4 regions of the Ruegeria sp. CDSA141 genome follow, and region 1 is predicted to be linked to each of the others. Evidence: riboswitches for the same ligand, from Rfam matches in the RefSeq annotation. Region 1 holds a riboswitch; each other region holds the start of a gene.
What was found. A riboswitch is a leader RNA that binds a small molecule or an ion and turns the genes downstream of it on or off. The one in region 1 is predicted to bind cobalamin.
Positions count from the first base shown of each region.

Region 2: another riboswitch for cobalamin. It lies ahead of AC2FLP_RS20560 (DUF4198 domain-containing protein); the one in region 1 lies ahead of AC2FLP_RS14630 (DUF1636 family protein).
Region 3: another riboswitch for cobalamin. It lies ahead of AC2FLP_RS08965 (DUF1636 family protein); the one in region 1 lies ahead of AC2FLP_RS14630 (DUF1636 family protein).
Region 4: another riboswitch for cobalamin. It lies ahead of AC2FLP_RS19010 (hypothetical protein); the one in region 1 lies ahead of AC2FLP_RS14630 (DUF1636 family protein).

Region 1 covers NZ_JBXWPT010000010.1:60,702-68,614, forward strand. The annotation lists gene AC2FLP_RS14610 (precorrin-8X methylmutase) at 1-46, opposite strand, end outside; gene AC2FLP_RS14615 (ferredoxin-like domain-containing protein) at 46-1,167, opposite strand; gene cobN (cobaltochelatase subunit CobN) at 1,164-4,457, opposite strand; gene cobW (cobalamin biosynthesis protein CobW) at 4,463-5,518, opposite strand; gene AC2FLP_RS14630 (DUF1636 family protein) at 5,520-5,894, opposite strand; cobalamin riboswitch at 5,987-6,193, opposite strand; gene AC2FLP_RS14635 (SLC13 family permease) at 6,420-7,913, opposite strand, start outside.
Region 2 covers NZ_JBXWPT010000025.1:18,900-26,812, forward strand. The annotation lists gene AC2FLP_RS20550 (sugar ABC transporter substrate-binding protein) at 1-677, opposite strand, end outside; gene AC2FLP_RS20555 (ROK family transcriptional regulator) at 932-2,056, shown strand; cobalamin riboswitch at 2,183-2,381, shown strand; gene AC2FLP_RS20560 (DUF4198 domain-containing protein) at 2,514-3,299, shown strand; gene cbiM (cobalt transporter CbiM) at 3,306-3,917, shown strand; gene AC2FLP_RS20570 (NikL family nickel/cobalt ECF transporter subunit) at 3,914-4,489, shown strand; gene cbiQ (cobalt ECF transporter T component CbiQ) at 4,489-5,268, shown strand; gene AC2FLP_RS20580 (energy-coupling factor ABC transporter ATP-binding protein) at 5,265-5,915, shown strand; gene AC2FLP_RS20585 (hypothetical protein) at 6,020-6,232, opposite strand; gene AC2FLP_RS20590 (hypothetical protein) at 6,309-7,307, opposite strand; gene AC2FLP_RS20595 (hypothetical protein) at 7,300-7,913, opposite strand, start outside.
Region 3 covers NZ_JBXWPT010000004.1:218,125-226,037, reverse strand. The annotation lists gene AC2FLP_RS08980 (FecCD family ABC transporter permease) at 1-711, opposite strand, end outside; gene AC2FLP_RS08975 (ABC transporter substrate-binding protein) at 713-1,663, opposite strand; gene AC2FLP_RS08970 (ABC transporter ATP-binding protein) at 1,676-2,452, opposite strand; gene AC2FLP_RS08965 (DUF1636 family protein) at 2,449-2,805, opposite strand; cobalamin riboswitch at 2,904-3,098, opposite strand; gene AC2FLP_RS08960 (D-lyxose/D-mannose family sugar isomerase) at 3,203-3,868, opposite strand; gene AC2FLP_RS08955 (carbohydrate kinase family protein) at 3,885-4,811, opposite strand; gene AC2FLP_RS08950 (glucokinase) at 4,852-5,901, opposite strand; partial or broken gene AC2FLP_RS08945 (GH1 family beta-glucosidase) at 5,878-7,179, opposite strand; gene AC2FLP_RS08940 (LacI family DNA-binding transcriptional regulator) at 7,182-7,913, opposite strand, start outside.
Region 4 covers NZ_JBXWPT010000019.1:6,995-14,907, forward strand. The annotation lists gene recR (recombination mediator RecR) at 1-6, opposite strand, end outside; gene AC2FLP_RS18980 (YbaB/EbfC family nucleoid-associated protein) at 71-424, opposite strand; gene AC2FLP_RS18985 (TauD/TfdA family dioxygenase) at 715-948, opposite strand; gene AC2FLP_RS18990 (TauD/TfdA family dioxygenase) at 1,023-1,175, opposite strand; gene AC2FLP_RS18995 (TauD/TfdA dioxygenase family protein) at 1,251-1,496, opposite strand; gene AC2FLP_RS19000 (DNA polymerase III subunit gamma/tau) at 1,585-3,348, opposite strand; gene AC2FLP_RS19005 (protein-tyrosine phosphatase family protein) at 3,520-4,032, shown strand; gene AC2FLP_RS19010 (hypothetical protein) at 4,024-4,431, opposite strand; cobalamin riboswitch at 4,523-4,743, opposite strand; gene AC2FLP_RS19015 (alpha/beta hydrolase family protein) at 4,814-5,734, shown strand; gene rsgA (ribosome small subunit-dependent GTPase A) at 5,774-6,799, opposite strand; RNA gene ffs (signal recognition particle sRNA small type) at 6,958-7,056, opposite strand; gene AC2FLP_RS19030 (bifunctional 2',3'-cyclic-nucleotide 2'-phosphodiesterase/3'-nucleotidase) at 7,096-7,913, opposite strand, start outside.

The DNA.
Region 1 (7,913 bases):
TTTCCTTGTAGATCGCTGCGCCATCGGTTTCGTATGTATAGGGCATCAGGTGAAGTCCATGGTCATGAGTGTTTGGGGGTCAAGCCCGCGCTGGCAGGGCTCATCCCCCGCGCGGCCCTGTTTGACAAGATCAAATCGTCCGTTATCGCCTACCAATGTGATGTCAGCGGGGCCCATGCGGGCGCATCCCTTGCTACAGCCTGAAACATGGAGACGTCCGGAAACACGCGAAGCCAATGCGCGGGCGATGTCGCGCGTCTCTGCCTGTGCCTGCGGGCAGAACGGTGCGCCGGGGCAGGCGTCGGTGGTCATCAACGGATCGGTTCCATCTTCGACAAACGCCGAGGCAGGTATCGCCGCCCCGCCTTCCAGCAGGATCAGCCGCCACGGTGTGACGCGCAGGGCGCAAGCACCGCTGTCCTCGATCAGATCATACAGCTTGCGCGCAGGCAGCGACCCAAAAGCCGCTCCGTACAGAGCACCCACTTCACAGGGGCCGGGTTGAAGCTTTGCGCCAACAGAACCGGGCGCACACCCTTGCCATTCCTGCGGCAGGGCGTCGATGACACGCGCCATGCGGCGTGTCTCGGGTGTGTAGGTTTTGGAAAACCACATTGCCAGCGCGATCACGTGGTCAATGGCGTCGGTCTCGGTCACGCTCCGCCCGGTTTCGCACCCGTCGGCGCGCAGGATCAGGCCGTCTGCAACGGTTTCCAGACGAATATCCGCCGAATCCGACGCCAGCAGACGTTCGGGGCCTGTGTCGATTGCAAAGCCGAATTTTGCAGGCAGGGCCGGCAGGTCCGCAAGCCGGCCAATCAGTTCATGGGTCAACCGAGCGGTCAAATCGCCCGCCTGATAGAGCGGTGTAACCAGAATATTGCGGCGTATTTCGATGCCGGGTTCCGCATCCAGCAGGTTCAGCGCGGCAAGCTCTTTGAGTAGAGGCTGGTGGTCTTCCTCGTCCACGCCCCGCATTTGCAGATTGGCGCGATTGGTCAAATCGATCGAGCCGTTGCCAAAGCGGCCCGCCAGATCGCACAGTCCCAGAGCCTGATCGGCGTCCAGACGCGCCAGCCGGGGCCTGACCCTGACGACCAGACCGTCACCGGACATCATCGGACGATGGGCGCCGGGGCACCAGCCCTGAACAATTGGTGCACTCATCTCAATTTCTCCAAATCGGCCCGGATGGAATTCCGGCGCGTGTTCCAAAGCCCGGCCTCCAGCAGCGCGCGGAACCGGTCCTGCATGGCCTGACGAGCTTTGGGATTGGCCTCTTGCAGGAACGCGTCCACCTCTGCGTTGCCCAGCGTGGCATCGTGGTAGAGGTCAAATAGATGTGGTGCGACCGTGCCGGACAAATGCGCGAATGAGGCCATATGATCCAGCGTCGCTGCGATTTCAGCGGCTCCGCGGAAACCATGGCGTTGCATCCCGGCGATCCAGCCGGGATTGGCGGCGCGGGCATGGACGACACGGCTGATTTCTTCAGGCAAGGTGCGGGCACGAGGATTTTCCGGTTTTGTGTTGTCCAGATGGTACAGCTGCGCGGTTCCGCCGGCGATCTTCTTGGCGGCGGCAAAACCCGCCTCGTGTGTGGCATAATCGTTGGCCAGAAGAAGATCGGTTTCGGTCAGGTCCTGCAAGTGGACAAAGCTGTCCGCATTTGCAACGCGTTGGGTGATACCGTCCTTGTCCTGCGATATGTGTTCGCCTTCCAATGCAAAAGAGCTGGCCTCAAGCCACGCTTCACCTGCCTGTGCACGGGCCTCGTCGGTATACACCTCGGAGAGTTCGGTCATGTTGACGCCATAGCTTCCGGGCGCAGGTCCATAGACCCGCGCCACCGGCTCCTGCCCGGCATAGGGGTTCCAGTCCGCCGCCTCATCACGCGCGGCCAATGCGCGAACCGCTTGGCCAAACAAAGCGGACAGCGTCGGGAAAACATCCCGGAACAGGCCCGACACCCGCAAGGTCACGTCCAGGCGCGGGCGGCTCAGGTCAGTGATCGGCAGAACCTCGATGCCGGAAACCCGCTCGGACCCTTTGTCCCATACGGGTTTGACGCCCAGCAGGTGCAAGGCCATGGCAAATTCCTCGCCCGCCGTGCGCATGGTGGCTGACCCCCACAGATCGACGATCAGCCCTTTTGGGTAATCGCCTTCTTCCTGAAGATGGCGTCGCACCAGTTCCTCGGCCAGTTTCACACCCTGCGCATAGGCCGCACGGGTCGGAACCGACCGCGGGTCAGTGGTGTAAAGGTTCCGCCCGGTGGGCAGAACATCTGACCGACCACGATAGGGTGAACCCGAAGGCCCGGCATCGATCCGTTTGCCCCCGAGCGCTTTGATCAGCGCGTCGCGTTCAGCGTGGGCCGACGGGGCCGAATCGAAATTGCCCGTCACCTCGGGCACGCGCCCGAAGATGTGCAGCCCGTCGCCAAACTGGCTTTCCTTGATGTCACAGACAAAGCGGTCGATACGTGTGATCGCTTCGGCGGTGCAGGTTGCCTGATCAAGGCCGAGATCGCTTTCCAAGCCAATGGCCTGCGCTTCATCACGGATATCTTCCTGCAAGCGGTCACGGCGTTTGGGGTCAAGCCCGTCGGCGTTCGAAAACTCATCCAGCAGCGATTCAAGCCGGACCATCCGATCCGGCGTGCCACTTTCCTTCATCGGGGGCGGGATGTGGCCCAGCGTGACCGCTCCAATCCGGCGCTTGGCTTGCGCGGCTTCACCGGGATCGTTGACGATAAAGGGATAAATCACCGGCAGATCGCGGATCAGCGCCTCGGGCCAGCAATGAGCAGACAAAGCGACCGATTTTCCGGGCAACCATTCCAGCGTTCCATGTGCCCCGATGTGGATCAGCGCGTTCACGCCCAACCCTTTGCGCAGCCACAAATAGAAGGCGACATAGCTGTGGCGCGGGGTGCGCGAGAGGTCATGATAGTCGTCATCACGCAGCTCGGGCGTGCCGCGTTCGGGTTGCAGCGCGACCAGCGCCTTGCCGCGTCGCAGTGCGGTGAAATGGAAGACCCCATCGGCACAGGCCGGATCATCTTCGGGCGCGCCCCATGCGGTGTGCAGATCGGTGCGCAGGGTCTCGGGCAAATCCGCAAGCGCATCCAGATAATCCTCGAGCGCCCACGAAATCCGTGCGTCCAGAAGAGTGTCGGCAATCGGCTCGCCAGTCGCGATGTCATAGCCTTCTTCGCGAAGATCGGACAGCATCGCTTGGGCTGAGGCCAGCGCGTCAAGGCCAACCGCATGGGCCATCTGCCAGTCTTTGCCGGGATAAGTGGACAGGACCAGCGCGGGAATCTGATCTGCCTTGGGTTTGTCGTTCAGTGCAAGCCAGCCCGAAACACGGTCGATGATCGCTTCGATCCGATCCGGTTCGGGCCGATGTGCAAAGCGCGCGTATTCCAGATGAGGATTGCGTTTGCCGGGTTCCTTGAAAGACGCGACTCCCGCCGAGATCCGCCCATCAACCTCCGGCAGTACCACATGCATGGCCAGATCGGCGGGGGACAGCCCGCGTTCTGCTTCGGCCCACGCTTTGCGGCGCGAGGTGGCGAGAGCGACCTGAAACACAGGCACATCTGCTGCGTCCAGAGGCGATGTTCCCGACGCACCTTTGCCCGAGAAGGAAGTGGCATTGACAATTGCCGATGGTTTCAGCGCAACAACCTGTTCCCGCAACCAGTCGGCGGCCACAGGCGCCTTGAGCGACGGGGCAAACAGGCCCATCGCCTCGAATCCACGGGCCCGCAGGCTGCGGATCAGGGTGGCGATCGGGGCGGTGTCTGCCGAGGTCAGGTAAGCGCGGTAGAAGGTGACGAGGATGCGTTTAGCGTTATCTTCGAACGCGGTTTCCACCGGGATTACGCCGCGATCCGGACACCACGCGCCACATTCGGGCAAGGTCTTGGCGCCCATCACCGGACCGGCATAAAGCCCTGCCGCCAGAGCCATCTGTGCCAGTGCGGCCTGTGCCGCGACCTCGCCGCCGGTATCGCACAGATGCGCCAGCCGCCGCAGGGTCGAGACGGGCAAGGTGGAATAGTCATCCAACCGCGTATCCTCGCGCCCGTCCGCTGGGAGGACGGCCAGAGCGATGCCTTTGGCCTGCGCCAGTGCCAGAACCTGCTGCAGGCCATAGGACCAGTAGGGCACGCCACCGATCAGACGGATCAGAATGCCCTTGGCGCCCTCGAGCGTCTGCTCGACATAGGTGTCAACGGACAGCGGGTGTTTCAAAGCTGTCAGATTGGCCAGCCGCAGGGTCGGCATTCGCCCATCCGGTCCGCCACCACGATGCCAGCCCGCCGCGAAAGCACCCAGGTCGCTGTCCGAGAAAGACAGCACCACCAGTTCTGCTGGGCTCTGGCCCAGATCGGTCGGGGTCTCGGTTTCCTCGAGCCCGTGGCTTTCGCGGAAGACGACGTGCATGGGTCTTACTCGGCAGCCTCACGCACACCCACGAGGATATCGCGGATTTCCGCCTCTTTGATGTCGTCATGCTCGGCGATTACGACCAGACGCGAACGGCGCTCTTCGCCGGGTTCCCACGGACGGTCATACTGGTGACGTACCCGCGCACCCACGGCTTGTACCAACAGACGCATGGGCTTTCCCTGAACGGCGGCATACCCTTTGACCCGCAGGATGTTCAGCTCATTGGCGAGGCGTTCGATTTTGGCCACCAGTTGGGTCGGATCGGCTTGCTCGGGCAACTCGACGATGATGCTTTCGAAATCGTCATGCTCGTGATCATGGTGGCCGTCGTGATGCGAAGGGCGGGCGTCCATGTCATCCTCGGCGGCGGCTTCCAAACCCAACACAACGCGAACGTCCACCGCACCTTCGGCCACTTCGACCACGGGCAGGGGACGCGGCGCCTCGGCGGCGATGATCTCGCGTGCTTTTACCACGCCTTCAGGGCCGGCGAGGTCGGGCTTGGTCAGCAGGATGATGTCGGCGCAGGAGATCTGATCCTCGAACACCTCGGACAGGGGCGTTTCGTGGTCGATCGAGTCATCGGCCATGCGCTGGGCATCCACCGCTTCGACATTGGGCGCGAAGCGACCGGCGGCTACAGCCTCGGCATCGGCTAGGGCGATCACGCCATCCACGGTGATTTTCGAGCGGATGTCGGGCCAGTCAAACGCCTTCAGCAATGGTTTGGGAAGCGCCAGTCCCGAGGTTTCGATCAGGATGTGATCCGGGCGCGGTTCCAGAGCCATCAGGGCCTCGATGGTGGGAATGAAATCATCTGCCACGGTGCAGCAGATGCAGCCATTGGCCAGTTCCATGATGTTTTCCGCCGGGCAATCGGGAATGGCGCAGGATTTCAGGATGTCGCCATCGACGCCTACATCGCCGAACTCGTTGACCACGACAGCAAGGCGCTTGCCCTGCGGGTTCTGCATCAGATGACGCACCAAAGTGGTCTTGCCCGAGCCCAGAAAGCCGGTGATCACTGTGACGGGGAGTTTTTCGAGGTTCGACATGTCAGGCTCCAATCGGGGGAATGCGCGAGGCACAGTTTTTTCGGAAATGTTCGGGGCGTTCGCGCCATTTCACCAAACCATCTTCAGTGGCCAGATACTTGGTCGCACCGTCGACAATGACGTCGACATGATCTGTTTCGCTCAGGTTTTCATAGACGAATGTCCAGCGGCCCGGCCCGCCGCGCAATACGATCGAACAACCTTGATCGCAGTTAGACAGGCATTCTACGGCTTTCAGGGTGACACCGTCGGGCAGGTCAGCCTGTTCCAGGGCCTTGTGCAACAAAGCGCCCGGGCGTTGCGCGTCATCTTCGACAGGCAGGCCGCGACGGCAGGTGGTACAGACCAGCAACTCGACTGGTGTGGTCTCGGTCATGTCTCTCATCCCCCCAAATCCTCTTCGCGGGGGACGGGGTTTCATGCGGGCCACGATTGGTCACGGACCCGACACCGGAACACCCCGCCCGGTTTCAACTTCGGTTGTTGGCAGGTCTCCCGGCTTGCGGATGCCAGAGGAGGGCCTCTGTCGGATGTCCCGCCTTCCCGGCCTTTGGGCCAGTGGCATTGGGCATCCTCTCCGTTCACGGTCGCGGGGGCGGCTGCGTTTGGCGGCATGACCGTTGACGCATTCCCTTTTCATCGGCTGTCACCGACACCAACGAAAGGGACATGCGGCACCGCTGGCCTGCTTGTCAAGCGAGTCGCGCGTAACAATGATGTAGAGGAGTAGAAAGCGACCTGTGGGCGTCGATGGGCGGCATGTCGTGCGGGGTTCAGCCTGAGATGAGCCCGGCGACGAACGGTATCTCTGCTAGGGTCGTACACTGTGGTGGGTGGGTGCCTCGACAGAACTTGTCACGATGGTGGGAAAAGACCGCCGAACACCCCGGATCCTCTCGCGCTAATAGATGACGTTGATCATGAGCAGAGAGACGACCAGAAACAGCACAGTCATGATCCCACCGGAACGCACGAAATCCATCACCTTGTATCCTGCCGGACCCATAATCAATGCGTTTACCTGATGGGTTGGGATGATGAAGCTGTTCGATGTGGAAATGGCGACGGTCAGTGCAAAAACCGATGGATTCCCACCAGCCGCTATCGCAATCGATATCGCCAAAGGCACCAGCAGGACAGTGGCCCCGACATTTGACATGACCAGAGAAAAAGCAGTCGCCAGAACGGCGATTCCGGTTTGCAGCGACCAGAGCGGCCAGCCGTCCAGAATTATCATGATCTGCTGGGCGATCCACGCAGCTGTGCCTGTGTTCTGTACGGCTTGTCCCAACGGTATGAGGCAGGCGAGCAGGAATACGGTGTTCCACCCGACCGCCCGGTATGCCTCATCCACGCTGAGCACACGGGTCAACATCATGCCTACCGCTCCGGTAAGAAGGCAGAGCGAAAGCCGGACGTCCGTGAACAGGATCAATGACAGCGAAATGGCGAAAAATGCCAGGGCCCAGCCGACTTTTTGCGGCCTCAGTTCGTCCTGGGGAAAGTCCGTTGTCACAACGACGAAGTCCGGGTCGCGCTTGATCCGCATCAGGTTGTCCCATCTGGTATGCGCCACGAGCATGTCACCGGCCTGAAACTTTTCGAGCCCGATCTGAGTGGATTCGTGATCCTCGGTCTCGACATGGCTCAGCGTCTCTTCGCCGCGGTGAATGGCCAGCAGCGACATGCCATAGGTCTTGCGGAACAAAAGCTCGCGGGGGCATTTGCCGATCAGCTTGCTGTCTGGCGTGACGACCACCTCGGCCACGCCTGCATTGGTGGGGGCGAACTCTTCGACAAAAATGTCCAAATCCGGAAGAACGGTAAGCCCGTATTTCTTGGCGAACGTCTCGACCTCCCAACGGCGGCCGACGATGGCCAGCCGACACGGGGCCGCAATTTCGGCTGTCAAAACCTGAACCATCGAGGTTTTGCCGCGATAGAAGGTGGAAATGATGTACAGGTGGTTTTCGTGGTTGATGTCGGCCAGAATCTCTCCGACCAAGGGGCTGTCCTCGGGCACTACGACTTCGAACACGTCGGCTTTGAGGCCATAGACCCTTTGCAGGTATTCCTGTGTCCCTTGTCCGGTGCCCGTATTGTCAGGCCCTTCAGCCACGGGCAAAACCCAGCGTCCTAACAGCAAAAAGTAACCAATTCCCGTTAGGATCAGAACTGCACCGATCGGTGTGACCGAGAACAGGCTGAAGGGCGCCATTTTCTGAGATGCCGGCAAACTGTCATTTGCCGTCAGGATCAGGTCGTTCAGCAGGATAAGTGGAGACGACCCGACCATCGTCATTGTGCCACCCAAAATGGCGCAGAATCCCATCGGCATCAGCAGTCGTGACAGCGGTATACCTGACCGCGAAGAAATACGGCTGACAACGGGAAG
Region 2 (7,913 bases), on a different contig from region 1:
TTGATCGTCGGATCCTTGGCCAGTAGGTTTTCCATCGCGCGGCGACCTCCTTCTTCGTTGCCGGCAGTGACATCACTTCCGACCAAACGGGGGTCATCTTCATCGCCGATCACGTTCGGGTCTGCCAGATCAACACCGAAGCCCTGAAGGAAGCCCTGATTGCGCAGCACATCCACTGTCGGCTGGCTGACGGCAAGATCCAGTGTCGCGATTTTGGCGTCGTTGGCGGCGTCGCCCAGCGTGGCTTTGGCCCATTGTCCAATCAACAGCCCGGCAAGGAAATTGTCCGTGGCGAACGTAGCGTCAGCCGAGTCAATGGGTTCCAGCGGCGTATCCAGAGCGATTACCAGAACCCCTGCATCCCGCGCCTGCTTCACAGCCGGAACGATGGATGATGTGTCCGAGGCCGTCAGCAGAATGCCTTTGGCGCCGTCCAGAATGCAGGTCTCAATGGCTTGCACCTGCGTTTCATGGTCACCGTCGACCTTGCCCGCAAAGGCTTTCAGCGTCATTCCCAGCTCTTCCGCCTTCGCTGTCGCGCCCTCCTTCATTTTGACAAAGAACGGGTTGGTGTCCGTTTTGGTGATCAGGCAAACAGTTTCACCTTCCGCCATTGCACTGCCAGCCATGGCAGCAGCTGCCAGCGCTGTCGCGCCCGCAAGTCTTGCAAGTTTCATCGATAATCCTCCCAGTTTTTCTAATGCCCATGAGGGCACGAGAGCGATCAGGAAAAAATAACCTGATCCCATGAGAAACCATCACAAGAATCAAAAATTGAGTCAATAAATAACTCACTCTTATTTATTATTGACAGGGCGGGTCGGCTTTCTCATTCTCAAGCAAGAAAGGGGTGGTCGTGCCTGAATATTCATCTCAGACAAACTCGATTGGCTCGCACGGGTCAGAGGTGCGCGGAACAAACCAAAGCGGCATGCGGGCCCGAAACGAACGCCTTGTGTTATCTCTTGTCCGGCGCCATCAGGCCCTTGCGAAGTCCGAAATCGCGCGCATGACGGGACTGTCGGCACAAACGGTTTCCGTCATTATGCGTCTATTGGAAAAGGATGGGTTGCTTCTGCGCGGTGAACCGGTTCGCGGGAAAGTCGGGCAACCTTCTGTTCCCATGCGCCTCAATCCGGATGGTGCGTTCTTCTTTGGGCTTAAAGTCGGGCGCCGCAGTACCGAACTGGTTTTGACTGACTTTGTCGGAAATGTGCGGCAACGAGAGAGGCAAACCTATGACTATCCAACGCCGAATGCCACTTTGGATTTTTCCAGGGAGTGTCTTGGGAAAGTGATGTCGTCCATGTCACCTGAGTCCAAAAGCCGGATCGCGGGGCTCGGAATAGCTATGCCCTTTTACCTGTGGGACTGGGCGAAGGCTTTGCAGGTTCCTCAGGAAAAAATGGACCCGTGGCGCGCGTCGGACTTAAAAGCGGACCTGGCTCTCAGCTGCAATATGCCAGTTTTCCTTCAAAATGACGCGACAGCGGCCTGTGGTGCGGAATTGGTTTTTGGCCCGGCTGACGGGCCAAGAGATTTTTTGTATTTCTACGTCGGCTTCTTCATTGGCGGCGGGGTGGTCCTCAATGGCTCGATCTTTTCTGGTCGGGGAAATGCAGGCGCGCTCGGTCCTTTGCCTGTTCCTGATGACGCTGGCGGTGTGAAGCCGCTGATTGACGTGGCCAGCCTTTATGTGCTCGAGCGTGCAATCACGACAGCAGGGGCAACCTCGCATTCTTTATGGGAATCGACCGAGCATTGGGATGTGCCAAAAGCTCAACTGGAGAACTGGTTGAATAAGACCGCGAGCGGGATTGCCTATGCGATTGTATCATCATGCAGTCTAATCGACTTTGAGTGCGTAAAGATTGACGGCTGGATGCCGCCGGACATCAAGGCGCATTTGGTTGAATTGGTCGAAAAGAAACTGTCCGAGGTTAACCTGACCGGTCTTGAGCGCCCTTTGGTGCTGGCGGGGGCCCTGGGCCCGGATGCGCGCTCGCTGGGCGCAGCAAGCTTGCCGTTGTCGGAAAGGTATCTTTCAGAAGCCTAGAAGTGTATTTCCCCTTCTTCCACTGATGCTTACCAAAGCACGTCAAACCACACCAGACTTCCCAGGCTCATAACTTTTTCGACCGCCATCACAATTGATCGTTGACGGAGACTGGGATTGTCTGGCAAGCCGCTGGACATGTCCGGTTCCGGGGCGCGCTCTGGAATCAATAGGGAATGCGGTGCGGGCTCAGGCCCAATTCCGCAACTGCACCCGCAACTGTAAGCGGCGAGCAGGGCTGAAACGCCACTGGGGTTTTCCCGGGAAGGCCAGTCCGACGCTTTGACCCGCAAGTCAGGATACCTGCCGGGCATGTGCCCCCATAAGGGGCGCTCCTCATCGGCGACGGGATGTGCGTCGGACCAGGATGCCTGAAAGGGCAATTTGGCGTTGGATGTCCCGCAGTCAAAGTGAATTTCGCACCGGGATTGGCGCGACGGGACAAGGACGACTGTTCATGAAAAAGCTGCTCAGTGCAGCCGCTGCCGCGATGGCAATTCCTGCCATGGCAAATGCGCATTTCCTTTTGGAATACACCACCGACACCATGATCGAGAAACCCGGCGATGTGCCGGTCAAGCTGATCTTCTGGCATCCGTTCGAGAACGGTCATGTCATGGATATGGAAAAGCCGCAGGAATTCTATGTGATCCACAACGGCAAAAAAACTGATTTACTTGATACGCTGGAACCTGTCCGCTTCACCGGTGGAGAAAACGAGGGGGCGGCGTTCAAAGGCAGTGTTCCTGTCAAACGTTCGGGCGATTACGTGCTGGTGACGGTTCCTCAACCTTATTATGAGGAAGCCGAAGACATCTATATCCAGCAGTTCACCAAAGCGTTCCTGAACCGCAACGCATTGCCGACCGACTGGATGAACCCTGTGGGTCTGCCGACCGAGATCATACCGCTTAACAAGCCGACCAACATCATCGCAGGTTCGACCTTCACGGGCCGTGTGATGGCTGATGGTCAGCCGGTTGCAGGTGCTGAGATCGAGATCGAGTACATGGCCGCCGAACCTGGCATGGAGAGCTCGGCCGCTTCGACACCGAAGGTGTCACCAATGCCGGGTGGTGCCGTGGTCGCCATATCGGACGACAACGGGTACTTTTCGTTTGGCGTTCCAAAAGCCGGTTACTGGGGTTTCGCAGCACTTGGTTCAGGTCCAGTGACCGAACATGAGGGTAAAGAACTTAGTCAGGATGCGGTCATCTGGATCCGCGCCTGGGATCTGGAGTAAACCCAAATGCACATCGTCGACGGAGCCCTTTCCAACCCGGTCGTGGTCGGCGGTGCCGTCGCCGCTGCGGGTGGGATTGCCATGGGCCTCAGGTCACTGGATCTTGACCGCATCCCCACTGCCGGAGTGTTGTCAGCCAGTTTCTTCGTGGCATCGTTGATCCACGTACCCATTGGTCCGTCATCGGTACATTTGATCCTCAATGGCATGGCTGGACTGCTGCTTGGCTGGGCCGCATTCCCGGCTTTGTTCGTCGGGCTTTTGCTGCAGGCGGTCTTTTTCGGCTTTGGCGGATTGACGGTGTTGGGGATCAACACCGTCAATATCGCTTTGCCCGCGGTGGTGGCCGGATTGTTGTTTGGTCGCCTGATCGCGCGTGGGACGCCTTTGCAGGGTGCGATCTGGGGTGGCTTGGGCGGCGCATTTGCCATTGCGGCGACGACCGGCATGGTCGCGACTTCACTGGCACTGTCGGGGGATGAGTTCCTGCCCGCTGCCAAGCTTGTTTTCTTTGCACATATACCTGTCATGGCCATCGAAGCGATTTTGACCGGGTTCGCCGTTTTGCTGGCGCGCAAAGTCAAGCCCGAGCTGTTTGTCAGAGGAGCGACCACATGAAGCATCTGGTTATCACACTGGCTTTGTGCTGTGCGCCTTTGCCTGCGCTGGCGCATAAAGTCATAGCCGGTGTTTTTGTGTCCGGTGATGCCATAGAGGGTGAGATCGGTTTTTCCAGCGGCGATATGGCAAGCGATACCGAAGTCATTGTTACTGGCCCGGATGGGGCAGAGCTGGGTCGCACGGTGACGGATGCAGACGGGTTTTTTATCTACACTCCGAACTCAGCCGTGGCGCATACATTCTTTGCTGACCTGGGCGCCGGGCACGTGGCCCAGATTACTATGCCTGCAGAGGACGTCGCGCAGATTATGGGTGTTGTCGCAGAAAAAGCGGACAGCGCAACTTCGGCGACCATGGCCCAGACTGTCGGTTCCGCGACTTCACTAGGCCAAGAGGAACGACAGATTATCGCAAAGGCCGTTCGTGACGAGTTGCGCCCGCTCAGGCGCGAGATCGCGGCCTATCGCGAACAGAATGACCTGCAAACCATCCTTGGCGGGATCGGGTACATCGTTGGTCTGTTCGGTCTGGGCTTTTACATGGCGGCGCGCCGCAAGCTGGCGGCCTGATGGCACACGTCCTGGGGCACCAAGAGAAAACACTGGCCGAAGCCGGTGACGGGCCTGAAGGTCTGATCAACCTGCTGGATCCTCGGATGCGGATCGTCATGGCAGTTGCTTTTGCAGTCGTGACCGTGGCGCTGTCAGCCCTCATTGCGCTTTGCGCGGCGTTGACCGTGTCTCTTTCGCTTTTGATGATTTCACGCTTGCCGTGGCGAAAGACGTTGAAGCGAATGGCCATGATGGATGGATTCATCCTGTTTATGCTGATCCTGCTGCCCTTTTCCATGCCCGGAGACATGATGTTCACGCTTTGGGGGTACCCGGCAAGCTGGCAAGGCTTCTGGAAAGCGGTCCAGATTTCTTTGACCGCCAATGCCGTGATCCTGTCCCTGCTGGTGTTGGTTGGCACGATGGAGCCGGTCACCCTGGGTCACGCCTTGCATCGTCTGCGCTGCCCTGAAAAGCTGGTTTACCTTCTGATGTTTACAATTCGGTATATCGAGGTGTTGCGGGAAGAGTATCTGCGCTTGCGCGCCGCCATGAAGGTGCGCGGTTTTCGGCCAGCGACCAACTGGCACACATATCGCAGCTTTGGTTACCTGGTGGGCATGATGCTGGTGCGCGCGATCGAAAGATCGGAACGCATTCTGGCCGCGATGAAGTGCCGGGGGTTTTCCGGGCGTATGCCGTTGCTTCAGGAATTTGACCTGACCCGCAGAGACATTGTGTTTGCTGCTGGATTCAGCGGTCTCTGCCTGGGTCTGATCATTCTGGAATTCGTATGACACTGATCGCGCTAGAAGACATCTGTTTTTCCTACCCCGGCCAGCCACCCGTCCTCGACGGAGCAAGCCTGAGCCTGAATGCCGGGCAGCGCCTGTCTCTGACTGGTCCGAACGGTGCGGGAAAATCGACGCTCCTGCGCATCATACTTGGGTTGCAGCGCCCGAGTTCTGGCACCGTCACCGTTTTTGGTCAGCAACGCGTGGAGGAGGCGGATTTCCGCGAAGTGCGCCGCCGGGTGGGGCTTGTATTTCAGGATGCGGACGATCAACTGTTCTGTCCGACCGTCGCCGAAGACATCGCCTTTGGGCCGCTCAATCTGGGCAAGACACGCGACGAAGCGCTTCCCATTGTCGATAAAGTGCTTGGCGATCTGGACTTGATGCACTTAAAGAACCGCATCACGCACAAATTGTCAGGCGGCGAAAAACGGCTGGTGACACTGGCGACAGTTCTGGCGATGGATCCCGAAGTTCTGTTGCTGGACGAACCGACGAATGCGCTGGATACGAAAAACGAAGCGCGCTTGCTGGAAATCCTGCGAGCGTTGCCACAGGCGGTTCTGCTGGTCAGTCATTCGCCGGCGTTCCGCACGGAACTGGCACCGGATGCACTGGACCTTCGCGACGGGAAGCTGGTGCCGGCCTGACCTGTTCTCGTGGCAACCAGATACAGTGGTTTCAGAAATGCTATCACGCCGCCTGAGCCAAGCCATGAAGCCGAAAGCGAACCCTGTGGGTCGTCAGGCCTGGACTATGTTCGCTTTCGGCTCATCAGCCCATATCTGACAGCCCATGCCCGAAAGGATCCGCGTCTGCGCCTGTCCTGTTTCACAGGTTGTTTGGATTGTGCACCGCCTTTGCGATTGAATTCGAATACGTCGATTACCCGCTCGGCGCAGCCACAGGTTTCGCCCATGCCGACTTTGGCGAAATAGAACTTCTCGAAACGCTCCGGGTTTTGCATGGCTGACCTCCTGGTTGCATTAAACCCCTTGAAGGGAGTCTTGCCAAATCACTTTCATGCGTTTCAAGCAGCCGCGCTATGGAGCGGCAAATTCGTTTCCTGTCCAGACATTGTCCAGTTGATTGAAAACCGGTGAGGTAATGAGCATTTCAGCGGAATAAAGTAGTTGCAGCTCGTCCGCAAACCGCGTGACGCCCGGCACAAGCCCGGTGATATTGCGCCATTCTGCCCAGGTTCCGGGATTCGACAGGATGGTCGGATTGCCGGGATCAGCTGTCTGGTGCCACCCGGCGGCGTTCAGTAGTGGCGTGAGCGCAAAGCGCGCATCATTGCTGTCGACCTCGGAACAGGCTGCGGCATCGCATTCCCAACTCGTCCAGTCCGCCGCCGCGATGGTTCCGGCGATCGGAGCGGCGGCGTCGATGACCCGAACCAAAACCTCGAAACCGCCACCAGCAGTCGGGCGGCTTAGCGACAGGGGATCGGTTGCCACGGCGTGTAAAGCCGCAGTTGGTGCCAGGCTGAGTGTTCGGCCGATCAGAGCTAACTGTGCAGAGCCGTCTGTTGCGGGCGCAGACCCCGCGGAAGGCAGAATCCTGACGGGTGTCAAAATCGGAACCGCGCCACCACGGATCGTGATTTCCTGCACAGCATTGTCAAAGGCCGGAACAAAGTCGCTGCGGATCGTATAGGTCAACGGGAAGCTGGGTTGTTGTGGCCCCGCAGGTCGGGCGCCGTCACGTGTGACAAAGGACAACGGTGGAACGGCACCGGGCTGTGGCAGCGAAATCTGCGGCCCTGCTATGCCCAGAGCGGCCGCGATCATGCGCGAGCGCTGTTCGGCTTCTCCATATTCGCTCAGCAGATTTAAGTAGCCGCCGATCTCGGTGATATTGCGCGGCGCTGGGATGCGGGATGGGGCAACGTCTCCTGCGATGGCCAGCCTGTGGGCTATCACCTCTCGGGCGCGCTGTATCGCCGGAGAGTTGGTGGTTTCGAGAATATTGATGATGGCCTCGGCAAGGCTTTCATCAATACCGGGTTCGGGGGTTGCATTTGTGCTGGTGTCACTCATCGTCGTCCTCCGCAGGGGCGCTCAGGCCATTGAGGAAATCCAGAACGGACTGGCTGCCGGCCTTGGTTGCGCTTCCGTCATCCGCATCTGTATTCGCTTTGGTAAAGGCCCCAAAGAGCTTGGCCAGAAGCAACGTGTTGGAGGGATTCGCCAGAGCGGCAGCACCGCCGGGGAAATCCTTGAACAGGTTTTGTGTAAAGGCCGCTTGGTTGCCGTCCGGTTGTCCGCCGATCAGCGCAGAAACACCCGAGGCGTTCTTGGCTATATCTTCAAACCCCTTGATCTTTGCGGCATTGTCGGCAGCTGACTTTTTCTTTTCGGCAGCTTGTTTCTTGGCTTCTTCCTCTTTTCGGGCCGCAGCGATCTCCTGGCCCTTGCCTGCAAGCTCAGTGGCCTTGCCGACAAGCTCTTTGGTCAGATCCGTCGCTGTGTCTATAGCCTTGTCCCGACCGGCGGCGACTGATTGTGTTTCCAGTGCCAGTTGCGCCTGCAGCTCCTTCAGACCTGTCAGATCGGTTCCCGCCCGCGCGAGATCGGGCGCGGCCTTGAGGATTTCGGCCAGTTGCGAAGTGGGCACGGCCTGGCCTGTGCCAATGTCCCCACCTG
Region 3 (7,913 bases), on a different contig from region 1:
CTGAACGGGAATACCCAGTGAAGAGGCTGTAAAATCTCCGGTCAGCAGTGCGTCAAGCCACCGGCTGCGATAAAGTGAATAGCTCAGAATCAGGCCCAATCCGATTAAGACAAGTGGGAACGTTTCCCATCTTGCCAGTCCCAAACCGCCAAGCATCCAGAATATCACCGAATGCGCAGCGCGATTGTCGCCAGAGAAAATCAGGTAATTGGTGATCGCGGAAAACAGAAAGGATACCGCCAAACCAGCCAGGATAAGTTTTTCAGGCGCGCTCGTGCGTAAGCCCTGAACCAGCGCCAGAACAATGCCGGATGCGATCAGGCCGCCGCAAAACGCCGCCAACGGCAACGTCCAGATGCCCAATACATCACCTGTGACCGTGATCACCAGAACGGCGCCAGCAGCTGCACCAGAGGACAGACCGAACAGAAACGGATCTGCCAGATCGTTTCGCGTCGTTGTTTGCAAAACAACACCAACGACGCCCAGCCCCGCGCCAATCACGGCAGCAAACAGGGCGCGGGGCAGGCGAAGGTCGAAGACGATCCGGTGCAAGGGCGACATGTCTCCGTCCACCAGACCGGTTCCAAGACCGATGGCTGTAAAAACTTCGCGCAGGGGGATAGGAGTGGTCCCGTAGACGATGGACAACAGCAAAAGGGCGGTCAGAACAACCGCCCCCAACAAAATCAAACGGCCCAATTGGACCATATCAGTTGGTCTCCGGGTGCATGGCCTTCGCCATTTTCTCGATCGCCTCGATGTTTGCCGGGCCGGGCGTCAGTTCTTCGTAACGCAGGCCAATCCAGCGTTCGTTCTTTACCGCGTCCGTTTGTGACATCACCGGATGATCCTTCAGGAACTGAAAGGTGTCCTCTGCGCCGTTGCCGGACTGATAGTCGAGCAGCACCAGAAATTCCGGGTTAGCCGCTGCCACGGCTTCCCACGACGTGCGGCCCCAGCTGGTATCCAGATCATGTGTCACGTTTTCGCCACCGGCGGCTGCGATCATTGCATCGGGAATGGCGAACTTGCCGGCAGTAAACGGAGCATCGGCCGGTCCGTCCAGCAGGAACACGCGGGGCTTTGCCAGATCGGCTGTTTTTGCTTCAATGGCGGACAGTTGGTCCTTCCAGTTGGCAACCAGCGCTTCGGCCTCGTCCTCGACCTGCATGACCATGCCCAGACGCAGAACGTCACCAAACAAAAGGTTCATGCTGGCCTCGGGGCGATTCTTGTCCAGATGCACGCAGCTTTCGGTCAGGACCATGGTCTTGATACCAAAGGGTTCCAGGGTGTCGGGCGTGACATCGCCACCGGGTTTCATGCCATAGTACCAACCGGCAAAGAACAGATCGGGCTCGACGGCCACAAGGTTTTCAATGGTCGGGTATTTGGGGGCAAGTTCTGGGATATCGCCACGCTGAGCATCAAAATCGGGGCTTGTTTTGTACCAGCCGGTAATTCCGGTAAGCCCCACGATCTTGTCCTGAAGGCCGAGTGCAAAGGCCATATCCGTCATGTTCATGTCGTGCACGACCAGACGCTCGGGCGCCGTTTCAAAAACAAGCGGTTCGCCGCAGTTGTCCACCGTGACGGCCTCCGCTGCTGCGCCACTTGCCAAGCCAGTGAAAACAACCACTGGCCAGAGTTTGTGCATCATTTTTAGCTCCTGTTATGATGACAGTTTTCGTTTTCGGATATCCAGCGCCGGGATCATGCGGCCTTCGTGCTGAAAGCACAGATAATCCACACCAAATGTGTCACGTACCCGGTCTGTGGTCAGAACTTCGCTGACAGGCCCGAACCCGGTCAGGCGCGTGGCTTTCATCAACGCCACATGGCTGGCGAATTCCGGGATCATGACCAAATCATGGACGATCATGACGACCGTTACCCCCAGGTCAGCGACCAAGGACAGCATGTGCCCCTTGGCATCCGGGTCCAGATGGTTGGTTGGTTCGTCCAGAAACAACAAAGACGGATTCTGGGCCAATGCGCGAGCAATATGTGCGCGCTGACGTTCACCGCCCGACAGTTGGCTCATCGGTTTGTTTGCGAAATGCGACAGTTCGGTCGTCGTCAGCACCCGTTCAAGATCAGCTTTATGTTGAGCCGTCGATCGTTCACCCTGAATCGGGATTTGTCCCAGCGCAACATAGTCTTGCAGCCGCATCCGTCCATCGGGCGTTTCCTGCTGTCCGACCACAGCAATGGATCGGGCGCGTTGGCGGGCGGACAGAGTGCGAAGGCTTTTGCCTTGAATCCAAACATCACCCAACGCAATCCGTTCGATCCCGCATAGCAGTTTCAGCAGAGTGGTCTTACCGGCACCGTTCGGTCCGGCAATTGCCAGAATTGATCCTTCTTCCAGACGAAAGGACACGTCCTGCAACAGGATATCACCATTGAGAGCGTAGTACTCCAGATCCTCGGCAACCAGAAAACTCATGACGTCCCTCGGGATGGCAAAGCGGGTATTCGCGACAGGGTCTTTGCAAAGAGGGCAGGAGGACGGTCCGACGCGCTTGTCCAGCCATCGTCGCTGTCGCCGAACTGCGTCGCGAATTCGACCAGGGCAGCCAGGTCGTGTGATGTCTTAATGTCGCCGAACAGGTACTGCGCTTTGCCTGCGGCCTGAAATCCAACGGTCATGGCCCGTTCACAACCTGCCATGCAGGCCACCATTCGGGTTTCAAAACCGTCAGGCAACTGAGCGTCCAGTGCGTCTTGCGCGGCCTCGGCAGGCATCGTCCCCTGACATGTTGAACAGATCAGAACGTAGTGATCAGAATAGCAGGCCATTGCCATCTCCGTCGTTTGCCAGATGCAGACAGAGGGCAAATACCCATATATTACGCAAACGCGCCATCAAGCCTCCTTCGGGGACGCCCCGCCCCGGGTTGGTTTACCATGCGATGGCAGGTCTCCTGACTTGCGGGTCAAGGCTCGGCCCACCTTCCCAACCCTTTCGGATCAGTGGTACAGTGGCGTCGCTCACCGCTTACAGTTGCGGGGGCAGTCACGGACTTGGCGCATCCCTGCGCCGCACCGTATTCCCATTTTCATCCCTTGCGGAACCATCCCGATCAGCTAGTCCGGCTACGCAAGACTTGTCAAGCGGCAGACGGTGTGGGGTGGTGGAAGGATTTGCGATAGTTGAGCCGACTATCCTGTTCACGCCAGCCCGGACCGAACGGTGTCAATAGTCCGATACAAGCAGGAAATCCGGCTCTGCATCTTCTTCGACCTTTGAAAACCGCGGGATTGGCTCTTCAAAGACATTGTCCGTACGGTCGTCATTCACGGTCGAAACCTCGCCAATAAGGCAATCGCCGCGCTCCGCCCAGAAAGCGTGCCAGATGCCGGGCATCAGAGTTACACTTTGCCCCTGCTTCAGCCGCAAGTGCTCTCCGGGTTGCAAGGTTACAGGGCAGGCATCGCTGGGGACCGTCACCGGGTTGTCGCGGTCAACGCCACCGTTTGGATCCGACGCATAGATTTCCAGAACGAGGTCGCCGCCGCCCCGGTTGATGATGTCTTCTGCTTTGACGATATGTCGGTGCATCGGAGAAAGCTGATTGTCTTTCGAGATCAACAGTTTTTCCGCATAGAGCATCCCGCGCCCGGATTTCAGATCCTTCGCCTCACCATTGCGCAGAGTGAACAGAAAAAGCCCAAGTTCGTCGAAACGGCCTTGTGCGTAATCGGTTATGTCCCATCCCAGCCCGCGGTTGCGAATCGTTTCCGCCAGAGGGCTGCGCATTTGCTCTGACGTCCAATTCGCAAAGGGTGGCAACACGGCACCGAAGGACTGAATAAACGCGTGTGCCTGGGATTTGATACGGTTGATTTCAGATCGTTTCATTGTGCCATTCTAAAGATCAAAGCTCATGCGCCCAAGGCGGTTCCGCCCCGGCTCGGGATACGGTCACTGCGGCCACATCCGCGCCCAGTTCCATAGCCGTTCGCAAGTTTTCCGCAGTCAATCCGCGCAGACCTGATTTGGTCAGATGCCCTGCACGGCTGAGACCGGTCAGGACGCCAGCGTTGAACGTGTCACCTGCGCCGATTGTGTCGACTACTTCAACGGGCTTCACAGGAACCGAGACTTCTGAACCATCTGCCAAGTAACCGTGCGCCCCGTCGCTGCCACGCGTAACGATGACAGCGGTTGGACCCGCCTGCAACAGCAGAGACGCCTTCGCGGCTTCGGATTCGTTACCCGGAATGATCCAGTCCAAGTCCTCGTCTGAAACCTTGACGATATCTGCTCGTGAGACCATGCGGTTCAAACGCGTTCTAAATCGGGTTTGATCCTTGATGAAACCCGGGCGGATATTCGGATCCAGCATCACAGCCCGGTCGGAACCGTGGCGGTCCAGGATGGCGGCATAAGCATCTGCGCAAGGTTCACAGGCAAGGCTGATACCACCGAGATACAGAGCGGAAACCGCTGGAAGTTGATCGGGCAAGTCTTCGGGCAGCAACATCCGGCCCGCCGTGTTTTCATCAACAAAGCTGTAAGACGCGTGCCCATCAGAAAGCTGTACAAAGGCAAGCGTGGTCGGGCGGTCCGAGATAATCACATGCGTCGTGTCCACATGACTGGCTTTCAGGCCATCGATCAGTTGCCGTCCGAACATATCCGATGACAAACCTGTCAGCATTCCAACCGGCACGCCCAGACGCCCCATCGCAACAGCTGTGTTCAGAACTGCACCACCGGTATGTGGCACAAAACCCAGTGCACCCGACACGGTCGGTTCTGAGATCATATCTATCAGCGCTTCACCACAGCACAGGATCATGTCTTGGTCCTTCTTGGAATAGAAATTTCGGTTAGTCTGGTTACTGTCTCAGCGCGTTCTTGCAGAAGTTGTTTGCGCCGATGATCCCGAACTCTGCCTGTTCAGACACGTAGAGGTTCAGGGAACGGCGCAAATCGCTGAAGCGGCCGCCGCCGTTGAACGCATCCTTGAAGTTGTCACTGAAAAGCCAGCGGTTTTTCTCGGCAACGCCGCCCACAAGGAAAACGCCTCCCTCTGGCATCAAGGTGACCGCCAGATCACCCATCAATGCACCCAGATGAGTGGTAAAAATCTGCGCCGTTTTTTCGGCGATGAGATCGGTGCCGCTGCGGGCATCGTTCAGAATTTCTTTCGCAGAGCGCACCTGTGCCCGCGCCTGACCGGCTGCCAATTCAACGGCCTGATACAGTACCGGTAGGCCGGTTCCACTCAGGAACATTTCTGCTTCCAGAGCCAGGCTGTCCCCAAAGAAACAGCCCGGTGCGATACGACGCGCCGCTTCAAAGATATCAACTTCTTCGCGATGGCGCGGGTACAGACCCACATGCCCGCCTTCGCCGGAAACCGTATGATATCTGCCTTCTGAGTAAAGCAAGGCGCCAACGCCGAGTCCGGTTCCGGGGCCAACAACCAATCGTGTGCCTGCGGGCGGCGTTGCCTGTCCCTGCAAGACGGCAACATCCGACCGGGTTACCTCGGCTACCGACCATGCCGCGGCGGTAAAATCATTTATGACAAAGGTGCGCTGCGCTCCTGTTGCATTTGCCAACTCTGTCTCCGAGAGATCCAGGTTTGCGTTGGTCAGTTGAATAGTCCCATCCCTGACGGGCCCCGCGCCCGCAGCTACGACGGCCTGTGGATTTGTTCCGATTTCGTCTCTGAGATCATGGAACGCCTCCAACAGGTCTTCCAATGTCCCCGTCGGATGTTTCCGAAGACCTGCCAATTCGCCATTCGTGACGACGCCCAAACGTGTGTTCGTGCCACCAATATCCGCAACCAGGTTCCAATGCTCATGCACAGCCCCGAATGGTTGCGCTAACGGCTGAGAGACGTTCTGACCCTCGGACAGGGCGGATTTTAGCGCCATGAAAGACGCTTTGGGCGTTCTCCCAAGTGTTTCGAAATCCACGTCCACCAGTCCAAACCTCTTCTCGTACCCGAAGGCCCATTCGTAATTGTCCAATAGCGACCAGACAAAATAGCCATTCACCGGAACACCTTGTGTCAAAGCGTCCTGCACGGCCGCGAGGTGCCGGTCGAGATAATCGATACGATCATCGTCCTGCACGCGCGCCTCACTCGCCATACCGTTTTCGGTGATATAGATTGGCATCGCGCCCGTATAGTCTTTCGTTGTTCTGATAAGAAAGCGGGTGAGGGCAGAGGGCTCAATTTCCCATCCCATCTGCGTTTTCGGCAAAGGCCCGGGAACCTCTTGCAGGCTGGGCCAGGCGGTGTCCGCCGGGGCGATCAATTTTCGGGTATAGTAGTTCAACCCGCACCAATCGACCTGTGCTCCGATGGTTTCAAAGTCGTTCTGCCAGCCCTTGGGCAGGTGTGGCTCCAATCCCACCAAGGCTGTTTGGGGATATTCTCTTTTGAAAATCCCGGCAAGGAAGAACCGGTTATAAATCGCGTCGTAGCGATCTGCGGCAAGCCGCGCTTCCGCGCTGTCATCTGCTGGCTCGGACCATTCGAGGTTGAACACAGCGCCCAGATTGCTCATGCCAAGACTGCGCATGGCCTGAATGGCCCTGCCGTGGGCCAACAAAACGTGATGCATCGCTCGCGCAGCGGCGCGGATGTCGCGCAGACCGGGCGCATGGTGGCCTTCAAAATGACTCAGCCAACTGACACACCAGGGTTCGTTGATCGGCGCGGCGCTGAACATCCGGTCACCGATCCGACCCATGATGACCTGCGTATAATCCGCGAACCAATCCGCGACATCGCGATTGCACCACCCCCCCTGATCCGCAAGCGCTGACGGTAGTTCCCAATGATAAAGCGTCACACAGGGGCGGATACCGCGCTCCAGCAGGGCGTCCGCCAATCGGTCATAATAGTCCAGCCCCGCCTGATTGACCTGACCACGCCCTTCCGGCAATACACGTGCCCAACTTGTCGAAAAGCGATAACAGTCAAACCCGGCTTCGCGCACTAGATCGAAATCCTGCTCGAACCGGTTCAGGTGATCGCAGGCCACGTCTCCGTTTTCTCCGCGCACCACGTTGCCCGGCGACGCCGCAAAGGTATCCCAATGAGTCTGCCCCGCACCGCCCTGTGCATGGCCTTCAATCTGGTACGCAGAGGTGGCAACACCAAAGAGGAAATCTTTGGGGAAATCAGCGCGTAAGTGTTTCATGGCTACAACCTGTTGGGCGCAGGGCCGGTTGACCTGCCAACTACCAGTTCGGCCTCCAGCAATCTAGTTTTGACTGGATCATTCGGAGATTTGATGCGCTGGATCAACATGTCAGCAGCCATTTCACCTGCCTGCCGGACGGACGAGCGCGTTGCGGTGAAGATAGGTACATCCTGCCCGTTCTTCAAATAGGACAGGTCGTCGTCATGGGCGATCACTGATACATCCGCACCCATCTCAAGCCCGCTTTCGGACAGAGCGCGCCGCACACCGATGGCGGATATCATCGACGAACACAGAATCGCAGTCGGAGGGGTGTCCAGGCGCAACATGTTTTGCGTTTCGTGGTGGCCGTATACCTCTGTCATTTCAGCGCTGCGCATCAGATTTGCATCGGGCGCAAGCCCGGCCCGCCCAAGCGCCTCAAGATATCCGTCGCGGCGGCGTTGGGCGAAATCCATATCTTCCAAACCGTTGATCAGAGCGATACGGCGATGGCCAAGGTCAATCAGAAAGCGCGTGGCACGCATGAACGAGCTTTTGTTGTTCACATCGATCCAGTCATACAAAGTGTCGACGCCGGTTGAGCGTCCGTGCACGATGAATGGGACGCCCATGCGGGTCAGGACTTCGATCCGTGGTTCGTTCACTTTGGGGCCTTGCAGCACGACTCCGTCCACCGCGCCCCGCTGAAAGAGACTCCGATACGCTTCTTCAATCGAGGTGTCGTCGGC
Region 4 (7,913 bases), on a different contig from region 1:
ACTCAACCCGGGCGCTCCTGCAAAAGGGCCAGGCCCAGGTGCCCGGCCGATGATCCGTCAGGAGGGTGTATCAGAACGGCAGCTTGATGTCTGCGGGCAGGCCCATGCTTTCGGTCAGTTTTGCCATCTCGGCCTGCGAGCGTTCGGTGGCCTTGGTCTGCGCGTCCTTGATGGCGGCCAGGATCAGGTCTTCGACCACTTCCTTGTCGTCACCGTTGAAGATGGACGGATCGATATCCAGACCTTTTAGTTCACCCTTGGCGGTCGCAGTTGCCTTGACCAGGCCAGCACCGGATTCGCCGACAACCATCATGTTGTTCAACTCTTCCTGCATCTCGGTCATCTTGGTTTGCAGGTCCTGCGCGGATTTCATCATCTTGGCCATGTCGCCCAGACCGCCAAGCCCGCCGAGTCCTTTCAGCATAGTATTCTCCTGTGTCTCCGTTTGCGCTCTAGATACGGGCAGCGGCCACATCGCACAAGGGTTGTCCCGCCCGTCGTCAAGGTCTTTGGCAAGACCTTTCCTCCCGTTGGGCCCGGCAGCGCATGGGCACGGCCCATGCGCTGCCGGGCCCAAGGCCGCTCAGGGGTATCGGCGCAGCCGATAGACCGTGGCGGGCGCGGGAGGGTTGGTTCTTAGTTTTCTCGAACGCGGTTTGAACCTTCGGCGTCGCTGACATAGCAGCAAATGGATTTCAGGGTTCCTGGGTGGTATTAGTTCCAGAGACGGCCGCGATGCATCGTGGCGCGTTCGTCCCAGATGAGAACGTCGCCGACTGACCGTTGGTGGGAATAGACTTGTTCGGGCTGCGTGCAGAACGTGATTGCGTTGTCCAGCAGGGTTTGACCTTCATGATGCCCTATCCCTTCGATAGCAAAGGCATGCGAAGCGATGAATTCAGGATTTGGCCAGATCGCGCGCCATTGGCAATCCTGCCATCTGGTCATTTTTGACAGTTCGGCCAGATCGGCTGAAATCTTTGATCGGGAATGAGACAACCGGTGCCAGATAATGGCATCCTTCAGTGTATTTTCAGTTGATCCGGCATATCTGCCCACGCCGCTAGGGTCGATGCGAGCTCGGTCGGGTTACCCGACGGGAGCACGGCCTTGGCCGTCAGAATGTTGATCAGTGCAGGCGCCGGCAGGAACATACTGTCCGTGTGCCGCAACATATCACAACAAATTTGCCTGCAAATCCAGCAAGCGTAGATCGTCCTTTGAGCAAAGGCTGTCTTTTGTTTTCTAGGTCAGTTCGGAAATCTGAAATTCAAAGTCGTGTGCCGCCGCCACAGCTCTTCTATTCTCCAACGGCCAAACAGTTCGGCGATGCGAACATGGTATGTATCCGGGATTGATTGTTTGGGAAACAGCAACGCTGAGTGGGTTTCGAACGCCTGCCGAATGTCAGGATACAAGGTATCACCTGCAACTTCGCGCAGGTCGATGTCGTGAACAATCAATTCGAAAAGTGGATGCAGTGGTGACGCTCGCATGAAATCCCTCGCTCACGTTGTGGAACGGTGTAAATCACGGGAAGAGTCGATGAGTATCACTTGTGACACGAGATGACGGGTGGCAAGGTCAGTCTTCCTCGAACGGGTCCCACTCGTCTTCAACTTCGGGAAGAGCTTCGGTCTCGACCTTGGCGGCGCGTTGTTCCGGCGTCTCGATATTGGTGATTCTCGCCTTGGGGAATTGCGCCAGCACAGCCTGAACCAAAGGGTGTTGTTCAGCCTCGGATTTCAGTGCCAGCTCGGCCTCGTCCCGTATTTCCCCAATTGTGGGTGCATCCCCATCCGAGACAATCGAGACCGCCCACCGGTTTCCTGTCCAGCGTTGCAAGGCAGAGCCCAGCCGTGGAGCCAGATCCGCCGGTGCTTGAGCGGCGGGTGTGAATTCGATTCGTCCGGGCTGATAGGACACGAGGCGCACGCCGTTTTCCACCTCAACCAGCAACTTCACGTCGCGATTGGTCCGGATCAGTTCGACCACGTGGTCGAAGGTCGGGTACCGCGCAAGGGCCGTTTGAGCATCCTGCGCCAGAGCTGCAACCGGCGCACCACCGGCACCGCGAGGGGGCGACGCGTAGGCAGGCGGATGGGCCGCGCCAGCTTGCGTTGGAACCGCACCCTGTCTGGCTATGGGCACGCCGCCGTTGGGCCCGCCCTGCGGCGGTGGCGGGGTATCCTGCAATCGCTTGATCAGCTCTTCGGGGCTGGGCAAATCAGCCACATGAGTCAGGCGGATAACGGCCATTTCAGCGGCCATCATCGCGTTGGGGGCAGCGGAGACTTCCTCGAGCGCCTTCAGCAGCATTTGCCACATGCGGGTCAGGACCCGCATCGGCAGAGCCTCGGCCATGAGTTGGCCCCGGGTCCGTTCGTCCGGAGAAACCGTCGGGTCCTGGGCCGCGTCAGGTGTGATCTTTACGACGGACACCCAGTGCGTGATCTCGGCCAGGTCGCGCAGCACCGCCAGCGGGTCCGCGCCTTCGGCGTATTGCCCACTCAACTCGGTAAGTGCGCCCGCGGCGTCGCCGCGCAGGATCATATCCATAAGGTCCAGAACGCGGCCACGGTCCGCCAGTCCAAGCATTGCACGGACCTGATCGGCGGTCGTCTCGCCAGCCCCGTGCGATATCGCCTGATCCAGCAACGAGGTCGCGTCCCGGGCCGATCCTTCCGCTGCTCGGGTGATCAGTGCCAGCGCGTCTTCGGCAATCTGGGCGCTTTCCGCTTCGGCGATCTTGCTCAGAAGGCCAATCATGTCTTCGGGTTCAATCCGGCGCAGGTCGAAGCGCTGGCATCGGGACAGTACTGTGACAGGCACTTTGCGGATTTCAGTGGTCGCGAAGATGAACTTCACGTGCGCGGGCGGTTCTTCCAGCGTCTTGAGCAGCGCGTTGAAAGCACTGGTCGAGAGCATGTGAACCTCGTCGATGATATAAATCTTGTAACGCGCGCTGGCGGCGCGATAGCGCACGCTGTCGATGATCTCGCGGATATCGTTGACGCCTGTGCGGCTGGCGGCGTCCATCTCCATCACGTCGACATGGCGACCTTCCATGATAGCGACACAGTGTTCGCACTGACCGCAGGGCTCGGTTGTGGGGCCACCGGTTCCGTCCGGACCGATGCAATTCATGCCCTTGGCGATGATCCTCGCGGTCGTGGTTTTGCCGGTGCCGCGAATGCCGGTCATGATGAAGGCCTGCGCGATCCGATCGGCCGCGAACGCGTTTTTCAGGGTGCGCACCATGGCATCCTGACCCACCAGATCGGCAAAGGTTTCCGGGCGATATTTGCGGGCGAGAACCTTATAGGCGGGGCTGGAGCTGTCTGTCATGTCTTCTCGTTGGGATTCGGTGCTTGGGCACAGCGTAGTGGCCACCGCTGCCCGCGTCCACAGCGTGGTGTCATGATTTTTGATTTAGAAACGAGTCGCTTTCGCACTAAACTGCGTTAGCAGATTTAATGACTCATTTTTGTAAAGAGTTCTTCGGGGAGGACACGTTTCATGTCGCAGCTGGTGATCTACGCCCTGCAAGTCGGAGGCGGAACGCTTGCACTGACCTCGATGCCCGGACGTGGCGGGGATTATTTCAGCGATCTGGATACGATCGCAGCCTGGCAGCCGGGGCTTGTTGTATCGATGACAACGGATGTCGAGATGCTTCAGGATGGCGCGAAGGATTTCGGCAGCGACATTCAAAGCCGCGCCAGCCGATGGGTTCACCTTCCGATCGAAGATTTCGGAGCGCCGACACAGGCGGTTCAGGACGCGTGGCCGTCTGTCAGCGCCGCAGCCCGGCACGCGCTGTCAGGTGGAGGTCGCGTTTTAGTGCACTGCCGTGGGGGCTGTGGCAGGTCAGGTATGGTTGTTCTGCGGCTGATGGTCGAATGCGGCGAACGCGCGGACACAGCGCTGGAACGATTGCGGGCGGTACGTCCTTGCGCTGTCGAAACGGATGCGCAACTGGCCTGGGCCTCTCGGCGTGCCCAGGCACGGGTCAGTCTGGAATCAGATTGAAATCTGCGCGGGCGCGCAAACGGGTTTTCGAGGCCGGATCGTGAAAACCTGGATCATCGCGCAGGGTGGGTTTTTCACGACGCCGGATGGCATCGCACTGAACGTGTTTCCGAAGATCAAGTCGGCATAGCCGTTCAGGGGCTCAATTGCGGCTTCGGGCTGCGTCCCGCAAAAGATACGAATGCTGTCTGATCGCGCGAGAAAAATTGCATGGCATCCTTCGGCGCAATGCGACAGCTCACTGCTGCCCTCAACCTCCAAATCGTCACTTGTGGCCAAGGTCGCCTGTGTCACGGCTTCGGATATCGAGCGCGCCAGCCGCGCCAAAGCGGGGCAGGTTTTGCCCGTCCGCTGACATACTGTTGCACTGTATTCATGCGTTTTTGTCTTCCAGATCATCCTGCGCCCTCCGCGCGTAGCGGACAGGATATTTGGGACAGGTGGGACAGCGTGATGCCGTCAGGACCTGCCCGGACACCCCGCCCGAGTTTCGGTTTCGTTTCCGATGGCAGGTCTCCTGACTTGCGGGTCATTGCTTTGCCGACCTTCCCGGCCATTGGGCCAGTGGTGTTTTGGCATCGCTTACCGCTTACAGTTGCGGGGGCAGTCGCGGATTTGGTTGTTGCCTGTATGACCAGACATTACCGCACCGTGTTCCCTTTTCATCCCGACCCCTTGTGGAGGCCGGAAACCATCACACAACCGCTAGCGTTTGAGCACGCACCGAGTCAAGCCGATCTTTTGACCGGACGCTTGGTCATGCTGGATACGATGTTGGTTCATGCATAGTGTCGAGGGTGTTGAGGTTCGGAAACCGGATTTACCAAGCGAAAAGCCAGAGATCATGTTGGATACAGAGCAAACGGTATTGACCGAGGAGTTTCGGTTTCCGTCCGGGCAGAAAACGCTGTCCGCCCGATTGTATAGCCCGGTAACTTCGCCCGAAATCGTCGTCGTGCTGAACAGTGCAACGGGTGTGCCGCGTGATTATTACCGTCATTTCGCACGATGGCTTGCCGCTGAGAAGGGTATGGCCTGCCTGACCTATGACTATAGGGATTATGGGTATTCTTTAACGGGCCGCCTGAAAGATTCGCGTGCGACCATGGCGGATTGGGCCTTGATCGACATGCCTGCGGCACGGGCGGAAATGCGTCGGCGATACCCGAATGCGAAACACTGGACCATCGGCCATTCCGTCGGCGCGATGTTGGGGCCAGTACAACCGGATATCGATCTGATTGACCGGATGATCTGTGTGTGTTCGGGGCTTGTGACCCTAAGCGACCATCCGTGGCCCTATCGGGGTTTGGCAAGGTTGTTCTGGTACGGCCATGCCCCGCTTTTGGCCCGAGCACTTGGCTACCTTCCCGGAAAGGCGATCGGGTTTGGCTCGGACCTGCCGGCATCGGTCTATTGGCAGTGGCGCAAATGGTGTACAGCGCCGTTAAGCTATGTACCTGAAATCGGGCGTGACTTACCTGCGGCGCACTGGGAGGAAACTGGAGTGCCCGTGGATTTGTTTGCATTCGAGGACGACCAGATGGTGCCGCCGGAAGCGGTTTGGCGGCTTGCGGATCTTTACGGCCCCGATGCCAACCGTCACCTGCTGAGCCCCGCCGATTTCGGGTTGCCTGAGGTTGGTCATATCGGAGCATTTGCCCGGCGCAACGCAGCGGTTTGGCCGCGACTGATCGCTTGACCAGACGCGGCGCAGGACGGGCCGGGCACCGTCCAACGATCACCGGTTGCGAAGTTTCTTTTCCTTCATGACGCCACGGACCATCTTACCGAACGCTTTGTCCCGCGCGCGGGACTGTGCGACTGTTTCAGAGTTGCGCCGATCTTCGCGCCGAAGCTTGCGCCACCGGTCCAGTCTCACCGGATCAAGCGTGCCGTGACTGATCGCCTTTTGCACGGCACATCCGGGCTCGGAGTTGTGCTGGCAATCCGCAAAACGGCAGTCCCGGCTCAACTCGGCAAGGTCCGAGAAAACTTCGTCGATCCCGTCCTGAGCGTCCAGCAGGCGCAACGCGCGCATTCCGGGTGTATCGATCAACCAGCCGCCGTTGCGCATCCGGTGCAGTGCGCGTGCGGTCGTTGTGTGCCGGCCCCGCGCGTCATCCTCGCGAATGCCCGAGGTGGTGAGATCCTGACCGGTCATGGAATTGGCAAGTGTCGTCTTGCCAACGCCCGACGAGCCAACCAGCGCTCCGGTTTGGCTTTTGGAGCACCAGGACAGAACCTTTTCAACTTCTGCAGGGTCCAGCGCGTTGATCGCCAGAACCGTCAAGAACGGGTCCAGTGATTGCACCTGCCCCGAGAAACTATCAGGGTCCTCTGATTTGTCGGCCTTTGTCAGAACAACGACCGGGTAACACCCGGCCTGATGCGCAAGCGCCAGATATCGTTCCAGCCGGGGCAGGTTGAAATCGGCATTGCACGAGCTGACGATGAACAGCACATCGACATTGGCTGCGATCAGTTGCGTCGCGGCACCTGTACCGGCGGCGCGTCGGTGCAGCAGGCTGCGCCGGTCGAGCAAGTGGCGCACGCGTTTGTCGTCGTCGGTGAGAACCCAATCGCCAACGGCATAGCTGCCGGTTGACTGATCGAGGGTCAGCAACGGGACTTCACCATACGGGTTCAGCCCGATCAGGCGGTCCCGATGAACGGAAGTGATGCGAAAAGGTGTGCAGGAAGGATAAGCCGCGTGTTGCGCAGCAAAGTGAGAGGACCATCCCAGGTCCGAAAGTGTAAGAAACATTGGTCTGCCTGTCGTCAGAAACAGTACTCCCGACGGATGGCAATCGCTCATCCCCGGGTCATGTGTTCAGGCAGTCAGTTGATACCGTGAGGTCAGAACCGTGCTGCCCGAAGGGTCTTTTCTACAATCATAAAGCCCTCCTGCGGCTAAGGTTCGAAAAGTGAGAGGTTGGACATCGACCCAAGCGGGGCTCGTTGTGGCTGCTTCCTTCCGGACCTGACCAGGTTGGCGAGGCGCTCGCCCGCGCCAACCTCTCGACTCTGGATATAGGGAAGGCTTCGGCAAATGACAACCCGTCAGAGCGTCAGGCGAATGCGTGCAAAACCGGTTTCGTCAGGTTCCAGAATCTTGGGGTCAAACATGTTCAATTCGTCAATATACTTCAAAGCACCGGGACCAGTCCGAAGAATGGTCGTCATCCCGGATTTCGGCATCAGAGAGAACGGATAAGGTTGCCGGGCCAATGGGTCGGGTGGCAGGCGGTGCGTCATGTAGTCTCGCAAAATGTCCCGGATATCCAGCGGGGGCAGATTGATGGCCAGGGCCGATGACATATACGGGAAATGTCCACCACCGCTTGCGCGATAATTATCGAGAGCAACGACAAACACCTGATCCGGCCGTACGGCTTGGCCCGCGCAAGTCAGATGATGCACCCGCCTGTGACCGGGATGGATCATTTGCCCCCCGACATCGTATCGCGGCGGTTGCGACGGGTCGATCTGATAGGACAAGCCAAAGATGATATCGAAATTGTACCCCGCCCGATCCCGGTCGAACAGTTCTGCCTCGGCATCGGGGAATTGTTGGTTGAATGCACTGGCTGACATCTCCAACCATTCCAGCAACTGCGTGCCTGTGATCTGGATCGCGCGCAACTCATTGGGGAAGACATGCAGATCCGCAACGTGCCGCAGACAGATTTCACCGGCCGGAACGTCCGTGTAATACCGAGGGCCAGAGCGCCCGCCGCATTTGGCTGGCGACACGGCTGACAACAGTGGCAGCTCTGCAAGCGCGGTGCCGTGTAAAAAGGGGCGCAACGCGGTTGCTTGTGCGGCGGCAACAAGCGTCAGTCCACGATCCGGTGCACAGAAACTGAAATAGCTGTGCA